Corallococcus sp. EGB: one gene and its partners. The protein of the gene in region 1 interacts with the protein of each later gene in a pairwise test. Links are inferred from orthologs where the notes say so. Each region holds a gene or a part of one and is shown on either strand. Other genes may lie near its edges.

Region 1 (2,935 bases):
ATGCTGCGCTGCTCCAGGTCCTTCACCAGCGGGACGATCTCCGCCTTGGCCTTGAGCTTCTCGCGCAGGGCCTTGGACAGGTCGGTCATCTCGTCGAACGTCGTGGCGCCGCGCTGGTGCAGCCAGCGGTAGAGCTGCGTGGCGCGGAACGGGCGCTCGCCCAGCTGCTCGCTCAGGAACTGGGTGAGCTTCTCACGCGACAGGCTGGCCACGTCGGTCAGCTTCGCGGGGGCCGGCGCCGGCAGGGGCTCGGTGACTGGGAGGGCTGTGGCGGTGGACTCGGACATCGTTCAGTCGGGGCTAACGACGGGCAATGGGGCGTGCTTCCCACAAGAAGGCACGGCAAGTCAAAGGAGAGCCCGCCCCCTTCCCTGCCTACCCCTTCGAGTCGTGGTGCTCGGCGACGCCGCGCTTCCAGTACCCCGTCACCCGCATCCAGTGCTTGTTCAGACCGCGCTCCTCCACCAGGTGTTCCCGGATGGGCTTGAGCGACGTGGCCTCGCCTGCCACGAACACGAACCCATCCCCGGGGGGCGGGTTCCAGGCCCGGAGCGCGTCCTCCAGGTGCTTCGTCGTGCCGGCCTCCGCGCTTCCGCGGTGCAGCCAGGTGACCGTCACGTCCGCCTTGCTGACGATGGGCTGCTCCTCCGCCGCGTCCGAGACCTCGATGAAGGCGAAGGCGCGCCGGCCCGCCGGCAGCCCCTCCAGCCGCCGCGCGATGGCCGGCAGCGCGCTCTGGTCCCCCGCGAGCAGGTACCAGGCGAAGTCGTCCGCCACGTCATGCGTGCTGCGCGGGCCGCCAATGCCCATGAAGTCGCCGGGCTTCGCCTGCTGCGCCCACAGCGACGCGGGCCCTTCCCCGTGCAGCACGAAGTCGATGTCCAGCTCGTTGGCCCTCGCGTCGAAGCGGCGCGGCGTGTAGTCGCGCGACGCGGGCTTCGCGAGCCCCTCCGGCATGGACAGGCCGTGGGGCCCCACCACCGGCATGTTCGGCTTCTTCACGCCCGGCTCCGCGAAGAAGCACTTCACGTGATCATCCGCGCCGGGGGACGAGAAGCCCTCCAGCTCCGGACCACCCAACGTGATGCGGACCATGTGCGGCGACAGCCGCGTCACGCGGAGGACCTCCAGCAACCGCAACTTCACCGGGAACGGCCCCCGCCGGGCCACGCGCTCCGAATCGCCACTCATGCATGAGTCCCTTGTCGATAGTGATTTGCATTATCGCTAGCAAGGAGCACCGGAGAGGGCAACTGGATACGGAGCCGGAAAAGACGACGGCCCGGGTCCGCGCCGCGAGGGGCGTGGACACCGGGCCGCTGTCACCAGGCTGGAAGCTGCTCAGCTGTGGATTTCGGTCTCGCGGAAGAAGTACGCGACCTCGTTCTTCGCGTTCTCCAGGCTGTCCGAGCCGTGGACCGTGTTCGCGTCGATGCTCTGGGCGAAGTCCGCGCGGATGGTGCCCTTGTCGGCCTTCTTCGGGTCCGTGGCGCCCATCAGGTCGCGGTTCTTCTGGACGGCGTTCTCGCCCTCCAGGGCCATCAGGACCACCGGGCCGGAGATCATGAAGGACACCAGGTCCTTGAAGAACGGCCGGGCCTTGTGGACGGCGTAGAAGCCCTCGGCCTCCGCCTGGGACAGCTGCTGCCGGCGGATGGCGACGGGCTTCAGGCCCGCCTTCTCGAACCGGGCGATGATCTCGCCGACGTGGTTGTTCTTCACTCCGTCGGGCTTGATGATGGACAGCGTGCGCTCGATGGCCATGGTTTGGCTCCTCGTGTGTGTGTCGCGGGGATGAATGCGTGTGCGGTTCGTCTTAGCGCTTCGGGGGGCCGCGCTTGACGGCCTCCTGCAGCGTGGTGCCCAGCTCGGCGGGGCTCGCGGCCATCAGGATGCCCGCGGCCTCCATCGCCTTGATCTTCTCCGTGGCCGTGCCCTTGCCGCCGGAGATGATGGCGCCCGCGTGGCCCATGCGCTTGCCCGGGGGCGCGGACTGACCGGCGATGAAGCCGGCGATGGGCTTGGTGAACTCGCGCTTGACGTACTCGGCGCCCTCCTCCTCCGCGCTGCCGCCGATCTCGCCAATCATGATGACCGCGTCCGTCTCCGGGTCGGCCTGGAAGAGCTTCAGCACGTCCACGAAGTTGGTGCCGTTGACCGGGTCACCGCCGATGCCCACCGCGGTGGACTGGCCCAGGCCCAGCTGCGTCAGCTGGTGCACGGCCTCGTAGGTCAGCGTGCCGGAGCGGGACACCACGCCAATGCGGCCCGGCTTGTGGATGTGGCCCGGCATGATGCCGATCTTGCACCTGGCGCCGGGGGTGATGACGCCCGGGCAGTTCGGGCCAATCAGGCGCACGCCCGGCTTGCCCTGCAGGTAGCGCTTGGCGCGCACCATGTCGTTGACCGGGATGCCCTCGGTGATGGTGATGATGAGGGAGATGCCGGCGTCCGCGGCCTCCATGATGGAGTCCGCGGCGAAGGGCGGCGGCACGAAGATGACGGACGTGTTCGCGCCCGCCTGCTTCACCGCGTCGGCCACCGTGTTGAACACGGGGACCTTGCCCTCGAAGGAGGTGCCGCCCTTGCCCGGCGTGACACCGCCCACAATCTTCGTCCCGTACTCCAGCATCTGCTTGGCGTGGAACGAGCCCGCCGAGCCGGTGATGCCCTGGACGAGGACCTTCGTGTTCTCGTTGACGAGGATGCTCATGGCGTTCTTTCAGGAAAGAGGGAGCGAAGGCCCTACTTGATGGCCGCCACGGCCTTCTCGGCCGCCTGGCGCAGGTTGTCCGCGGGGGTGATGGCGAGGCCCGAGTTGCGGAGCAGTTCCTTGCCCTGCTCCACGTTGGTGCCTTCCAGGCGCACGACGAGCGGGATCTTCAGCTGCACTTCCTTCGCCGCCGCGATGATGCCTTCCGCGATGACGTCACAC
Region 2 (3,049 bases), 4.6 Mb from region 1 along the record:
CGCGCCTCGTGCACGCGGGCGAAGAGGGAGTAGACGAAGTCCTCGAAGAGGACGATGGAGAACTCTGGATCCAACGGCTGCGTCGACCCGTCCGAGCCCTTGGGCCCCACGCGGGCCAGCCCCGCGAGCTTCGTTCGCAACGAGCCCTGACGCCGGGGCGGCGGTGGCGGTGCGTGGGGCTCGGCAGTGCTCCAGTCCTCTCGTCCCAAGGCGGCCCTCAGGTTGACGAACACGATCGCCACCACGCCCAGGACGACGATGAGCATGCAGATGCTCCCGAACGTGCCTCCTCCGTCCGAGGACGACGAGCCGCTGGAGCCGTAATAGCGGGGACTGGAGCTGTACGAGGACCGGCTGCTGCTGGAGCCGAAGGAGGACGACGAGCTGCGGCTGCTCGACGAGCTGCGGCTGCTCGACGAGCTGCGGCTGCTTGATGAACCGCGGTAGCTGTTGCCGCCGCCGGGGCGCGCCTCGGAGTCGGGGAGCGAGGCGAAGCCCAGCCCGACGAGCAGCGCGACGAAGAGGAGGACGGAGCGCGAGCCCCTCACGCCACGGCTCCGGGCATGTCCGGCAGCTCGTTCACGTCATCCTCCAGGCGGGGCAGTACGCGCGCCAGCGGCGCCTGGAAGCGGCGCAGGGCCTGGAAGAAGGGCTCGGACGCGGTGGACGCCGTCAGCGCGGCGGACACTTGCGTGAGCGCGTCCTGCCACTCCGCGCCCATGAGCGAGGTGTCCACGCCGTAGTCGGTGAGGACCTCCACGCGGCGCTCGAAGAGGGAGACGAACACCAGGATGCCGGTGCGGCGCGACGTATGTGACACGCCCAGCTCCGTGAACGCCGCCCGCGCCGCGGTGCGCACGGAGTCCTCCTGGAGCTTGCGCGGCGTGAGCGCGCGGCGCAGCGACGGCAGCAGGCGGCCTCCCATCACGCCTGCCGCATAGGACAGGAGCACGATGGGCGGGAAGGCGAAGAGGTGGACCTCCTGCGGGATGAACAGGAGGATCAGCAGCATGACGAAGGCGACGGCCGCGCCCAGCCTTGCGTCGATATGGGCGTAGGGGCTGGAGGCCCGGCGCACGGCCACCACGACCTCGGCGGAGGTCTGGGACTCAATGGCCGCGACGGCTTCAGCGGCCTGGGGGCGAGCGGCGTCTTCGAGGAGGGTGATGGCCATCGTGGGCGGGCACTATAGCCACCCCCGGGACACGCACCTACGAGGGCAGCTCCCAGTCGATGGGGTGCTGGCCGTGCTTCTTCAACTCGGCGTTGGTGGTGCTGAAGGGCTTGCTGCCGAAGAACCCCTTGCTGGCGGACAGCGGCGAGGGGTGCACGCCCTCCAGGACGATGTGGCGCTTCGAGTCGATGAGGGCCTTCTTCTTCTTCGCGGGCGTGCCCCAGAGCAGGAAGACGACGGGGTCCTCCTTGGCGCTGACGGCGCGGATGACGGCGTCGGTGAAGGCTTCCCAGCCGTGCTTCGCGTGGCTGTTGGGGGAGGCCTGGCGCACGGTGAGCACGGTGTTGAGCAGGAGCACGCCCTGCTTCGCCCACGGGATGAGCGACCCGTCGCGAGGCTTGGGCACACCCACGTCGCTCTGGAGTTCCTTGAACATGTTCACGAGCGAGGGCGGCGGCGGCACGCCGGGCTGGACGGAGAAGGCGAGGCCATGGGCCTGGCCCGGGCCGTGGTAGGGGTCCTGCCCCAACAGCAGCACGCGCACGTCCGCGTACGGGGTGAGGCGGAAGGCGGAGAACAGGTCTTCTTCCGACGGGAACACGGTGTGTTCCTGGCGCTCCTTGCGCACGAACGTCTCCAGCTCCTTGAACGACGGCGCGTGGATGGCGTCATGCAGCACCTGCTTCCAGTCCTCGGGCAACCCATCCGCCAGGCTCATTGCGACCCTCCGTGAAGGGCCCACCCTAGACCAGCGCGCGCGTCCTGAGGCGGGCGTTGCGCGGGGAGGCGGCCTGCTCAGGGTGCGGGACTGCCGGCATCCAGCCACTGGGATGGAAACGAAGGGAGCGGCTCTCCCCAGGAGGTATCCCCCACCGGAATGGATGGGTCCGAGGGATTGCCGGACACACCCGCATCGGAACCACCAGGAATCCCCTGCCCGTCGGGCTCTCCATCGTGGAGCCGCCTCAGGATGCGGCCGTCGGAGAGTCGGACCGCGTAGGTGACACCGCCATCCAGCAGCAACCCTCCGGGTTCACAGGCCCGCGGGTCCAGGTCCATGCGAATGAAGACGATGTCTCCTTCACGGAGGACCCGGAAGCGATGAGCCTCTCTCCTGCTCGAACAGGACCGGCCCTCCTGTTCGCGGGGAAGGAAGTCATCCACCGCCACGACCAGGGCCCGAACCAGGCTTCCGTCCAACGAGTACGGCTGCCCCGGCGCTCCGACCTCCAGCACCTCGTGTGCGTACATGTTCGGAAAGACGATGGAGCGATCCTCCACCGCCAACGAATCAGACGGATTCGCCTCGCGCCGCAAGCAGCCAACGCACAGGACCGCGCCCACGAGCAGCAGTCGCCTCATGGCCCTGCCCCTCTCAGACAGGGGCCTTGGAGTTTCTGGATCGTGAAGTCCAATGCCTCCGCATCGTGCCACGTGACGCGGCCCGTCTGCTCGCACTGCCATCCCGCCGATGCGGTGCGTGTCCACTTCAGCAACTGCCCCGTGAGGGGGATGTACTGGTGGAAGCCGTCACATGATGCCGGTTCGATGGTGTTGGAGAAGAAGGCGACGATGGAGAGCCTCACGCGTCCGGCCTTCGTCTCGGTTTCGAAGCCATGCGCACGCCCTTCGGAAACGATGAAGCGCAGGTCATTCGAGGACAGCGCGCTCCCATAGGGATGGTTGTGAAGGGCGTAGACGTAGCGGAGCGCGTCGGCGGGATACCGCGCATCCGCGACCCGGGAGGGCAGCAGGCAGCTCTTGCTCCGCTGCACCGGATCGACCCTCGACTGGTCGGTGAGCCGGCTGACGACGTACTGATGTTCCGGTGTGTAGTACACCCATGCGCAGTACTCGCTGGAGACGCGCCAGTGG
Region 3 (2,886 bases), 640 kb from region 1 along the record:
GCCGTTCACCCGGACGCCGCCCTGGGTCATCAGCTTGCGCGCCTCCGTGGCGGACGCGACGAGCTTCGTCTCCGGCAGCAGCTTCGTGACGAAGAGCTTCTCCGCCCCCGCGAGCGACACCTCCACGAGCGGCAGGTCCTCCGCGGACAGCTCCTTCTTGGCGAAGCGCTTCTCGAAGTCCTCCGCCGCCTTGCGGCCGGCCTCCTCACCCTGGAAGCGCGCGGCCATCTCCCGCGCGAAGGCGACCTTCGCGGCCTTGGGGTGGGCCTGGCCGGACTTCGTCTTCTCCTCCAGCTCCAGCACCTGCTTGAGCGGCATGGACGACAAGAGCTTGTAGTACCGCCACATCAGGTCGTCCGTGATGCTCATCAACTTGCCGAAGATGGTGTCCGCCGGCTCGTCGATGCCCACGTAGTTGTCCAGGCTCTTGGACATCTTCGCGCCGCTGATGACGCCGTCCACCAGCTTCGCGTCCAGGCCCTCCAGGATGGGGCCGGTCATGATGACCTGCGGCTCCATGCCCTCTTCCTTCATCAGCTGCCGGCCCACCAGCAGGTTGAAGAGCTGATCCGTCGCGCCCAGCTCCACGTCCGCCTTCAGCGCCACGGAGTCGTAGCCCTGCAAGAGCGGGTAGAGGAACTCGTGGATGGCGATGGAGAGGTTGTCCCGGTAGCGCTTCTTGAAGTCGTCGCGCTCCAGCATGCGCTGCACGGAGTAGCGCGCCGCCAGGCGGATCATCCCCTCGGTGCCCAGCGCGTCGAGCCACTCCGAGTTGAACTTCACCACCGTCTTGTCCGGGTCCAGGACCTTGAAGACCTGCTGCTTGTAGGTCTCCGAGTTGACCTTCACCTGCTCGCGGGTGAGCGGAGGACGGGCCGCGTTCTTCCCGGACGGGTCCCCGATGAGCGCGGTGAAGTCACCGATGAGGAACACCACCGTGTGGCCGAACTCCTGGAAGCGCCGCATGCGCGTGAGCAGCAGCGTGTGGCCCAGGTGCAGGTCGGGACGGCTGGGGTCGAAGCCCGCCTTGATGACCAGCGGCTTGCCCTGGTCATACGAGCGCTGGAGCTTCTTCTTGAGGTCCTCCGGCACGTGCAGGTCCACGGTGCCTCGGGTGACTTCTTCGAACTGTTCTTCGGGGGTCGCCTTGCGCAGTGCGTCCGGGTTCATGGCGCCGCGGACACTAGCCCAAAAAAGACGACGGGCAGGGCGGGACTTCCGTGTCCGCCCCGCCCGTGGTTGTCCGCCCCGATGCTCGGGAGCCGCTCAGGTGTCCAGGAAATCCCAGCTGCGGCAGAGACCGCGCAGCGTCTGGCTCTGGGTGACGACCTGGTCCATGTCCACGTCGTCGCTCGTGGTGGGCAGCGCCTGGACGATCTGATCGTCGAAGGCGAGCCCCACCCGGCGGCTGCGCGGGCTGGCCGCCTTGAGGGTGGCGTCGTAGTAGCCGCCGCCGCGCCCCAGCCGCTTGCCGTCCGGGCTGAAGCCCAGCCCGGGGACGACGAAGAGGTCGATCTGGTCCACCGGAATCAGGTCCGAGGAGTTCGTGGGCTCGCGGACGCCCAGGCGCCCCGGCTCCAACTCGCTCTCCGACTTGATGGCCCGGAAGGCCAGGATGCGCCCGTGCACGTGGGACAGCGGGTAGCAGACGATCTTTTCGTCCTGCAGCGCCGCGATGAGGATGTCCCGGGTGGGCACCTCGCCCCGGATGGGGGCGTAGAGGGCCACCGTGCGCGCGTTCTGATAGTAGGGCGACGCCAGGAATCGAGACTGGACCTTCAGGCCCCGCTCATCAATGAGGTCGTTGGTCATCGCCTTGCGGCGCGCCGTCAGTTCCTCACGAAGCGTTACCTTCTTCTCCGCCGCCGCCGCCGTATCCACCGCCGTCTCGCTCACCGCCGCCGCTCCAAAGAAAGAGTCCCCCGCCGAGCCGTGTGCCCAGCGTCCATTGAACCCTTAGAAGCCAGGTGGGGACCGAAATCATGTCACCGCAGGCTTCCCTCATCCCCGGTGAAGGGGGAGGGCTTGCACATGGCGACCGAAACGGACCCCGGAATGGACGTATCGGTTCGAATTTCTGCTGGGCATCACGCACCCCGCAGGGAACAGACCTTTACTGCTCAAATCTCGCTACAAGTCCTTAGAATCACTGGGAAATTCCCAGGTCGTTCTGGGAAAATGATAAGGACGGAGAAGCGTGCGGTCAAGCCGTCCTCGCGCGTTTACAAGCCGCCCCGGGGACTTCTATGATGCCCGAGTCCCTGACATGTTGCGTCCGACCCCAACATTGGCTCTCGCGGCGGTAGCCTGCCTCACCTCCGGATCCGCCTGGGCGGGTCCGCAGCTGAACAGTACCTACCAGGCGGATGCCTTTGGTCCCATCGATTTGCGCTCGGACGGGGTGCACCTGGTCGGCACCGCGCCGGCCGGCGGGCCCTGCCAGCGCCCGGCCGCCGAGCAGATCCTGAAGGGCGCCTTCCAAGGCAACGTCTTCCTGGGCGAGCTCACGCTCTGTCAGACGGGGGATACCTGCACGCCGTCCGTGTCCTTCCCTGTGATGCTCGTCTACAACGAGGAGGAGCGGGCGCTGGGCGGCGTGGTGAGGCTGGAGCCGGAGTGCGACTCTCCCGCGCTGCCCAAGAGCCGGATGCTGGTGCTCCGGGCGACGGAGCAGGGCGCATCCCTGACGCCCGCGCCGGCGCCAGCCGCTGAAGCGCGCCAGGCGTCGGAGCAGCGTCAGGCCCAGGCCCCAGTGCCGCCCCCGCCGTCGGGTGGGGCCGCGCAGGTGGCGGCGCAGCGCCGGCTGGAGCCGGTGGATGTGGCGGCCACGTTGAAGCAGGGACAGGCGCTCCTGGCGACGAACCCCTTCGCCGCGTCGCAGCAGTT

Evidence for each region.
Region 2: the proteins of ndk (region 1) and KYK13_RS03180 interact in binary tests that used the Escherichia coli proteins (3 or more experiments, as listed by UniProt). The link is inferred for Corallococcus sp. EGB from one-to-one orthologs.
Region 3: the proteins of ndk (region 1) and KYK13_RS24660 interact in binary tests that used the Escherichia coli proteins (3 or more experiments, as listed by UniProt). The link is inferred for Corallococcus sp. EGB from one-to-one orthologs.

Annotation. Positions count from the first base shown.
Region 1 is NZ_CP079946.1:5,366,794-5,369,728, forward strand. What follows is about bases 54-2,836. They hold ndk (nucleoside-diphosphate kinase), read right to left. Parts: upstream 1,765-2,836; coding sequence 1,342-1,764; downstream 54-1,341. Other genes in these bases: rlmN (23S rRNA (adenine(2503)-C(2))-methyltransferase RlmN), read right to left, coding at 54-287; KYK13_RS22115 (siderophore-interacting protein), read right to left, coding at 376-1,191; sucD (succinate--CoA ligase subunit alpha), read right to left, coding at 1,817-2,713; sucC (ADP-forming succinate--CoA ligase subunit beta), read right to left, coding at 2,746-2,836. Outside these bases: more of rlmN, read right to left, coding at 1-53; more of sucC, read right to left, coding at 2,837-2,935. UniProt on the Escherichia coli protein: Major role in the synthesis of nucleoside triphosphates other than ATP. The ATP gamma phosphate is transferred to the NDP beta phosphate via a ping-pong mechanism, using a phosphorylated active-site intermediate.
Region 2 is NZ_CP079946.1:752,902-755,950, reverse strand. The notes cover bases 53-2,949. They hold KYK13_RS03180 (uracil-DNA glycosylase), read right to left. Parts: upstream 1,893-2,949; coding sequence 1,212-1,892; downstream 53-1,211. Other genes in these bases: KYK13_RS03170 (hypothetical protein), read right to left, coding at 2,533-2,949; KYK13_RS03175 (hypothetical protein), read right to left, coding at 1,970-2,536; KYK13_RS03185 (TPM domain-containing protein), read right to left, coding at 545-1,174; KYK13_RS03190 (TIM44-like domain-containing protein), read right to left, coding at 53-548. Outside these bases: more of KYK13_RS03190, read right to left, coding at 1-52; more of KYK13_RS03170, read right to left, coding at 2,950-3,049. UniProt on the Escherichia coli protein: Excises uracil residues from the DNA which can arise as a result of misincorporation of dUMP residues by DNA polymerase or due to deamination of cytosine.
Region 3 is NZ_CP079946.1:6,001,934-6,004,819, reverse strand. What follows is about bases 82-2,815. They hold KYK13_RS24660 (5-formyltetrahydrofolate cyclo-ligase), read right to left. Parts: upstream 1,897-2,815; coding sequence 1,267-1,896; downstream 82-1,266. Other genes in these bases: KYK13_RS24650 (hypothetical protein), read left to right, coding at 2,267-2,815; tyrS (tyrosine--tRNA ligase), read right to left, coding at 82-1,170. Also shown: more of tyrS, read right to left, coding at 1-81; more of KYK13_RS24650, read left to right, coding at 2,816-2,886. UniProt on the Escherichia coli protein: Involved in the removal of 5-formyltetrahydrofolate.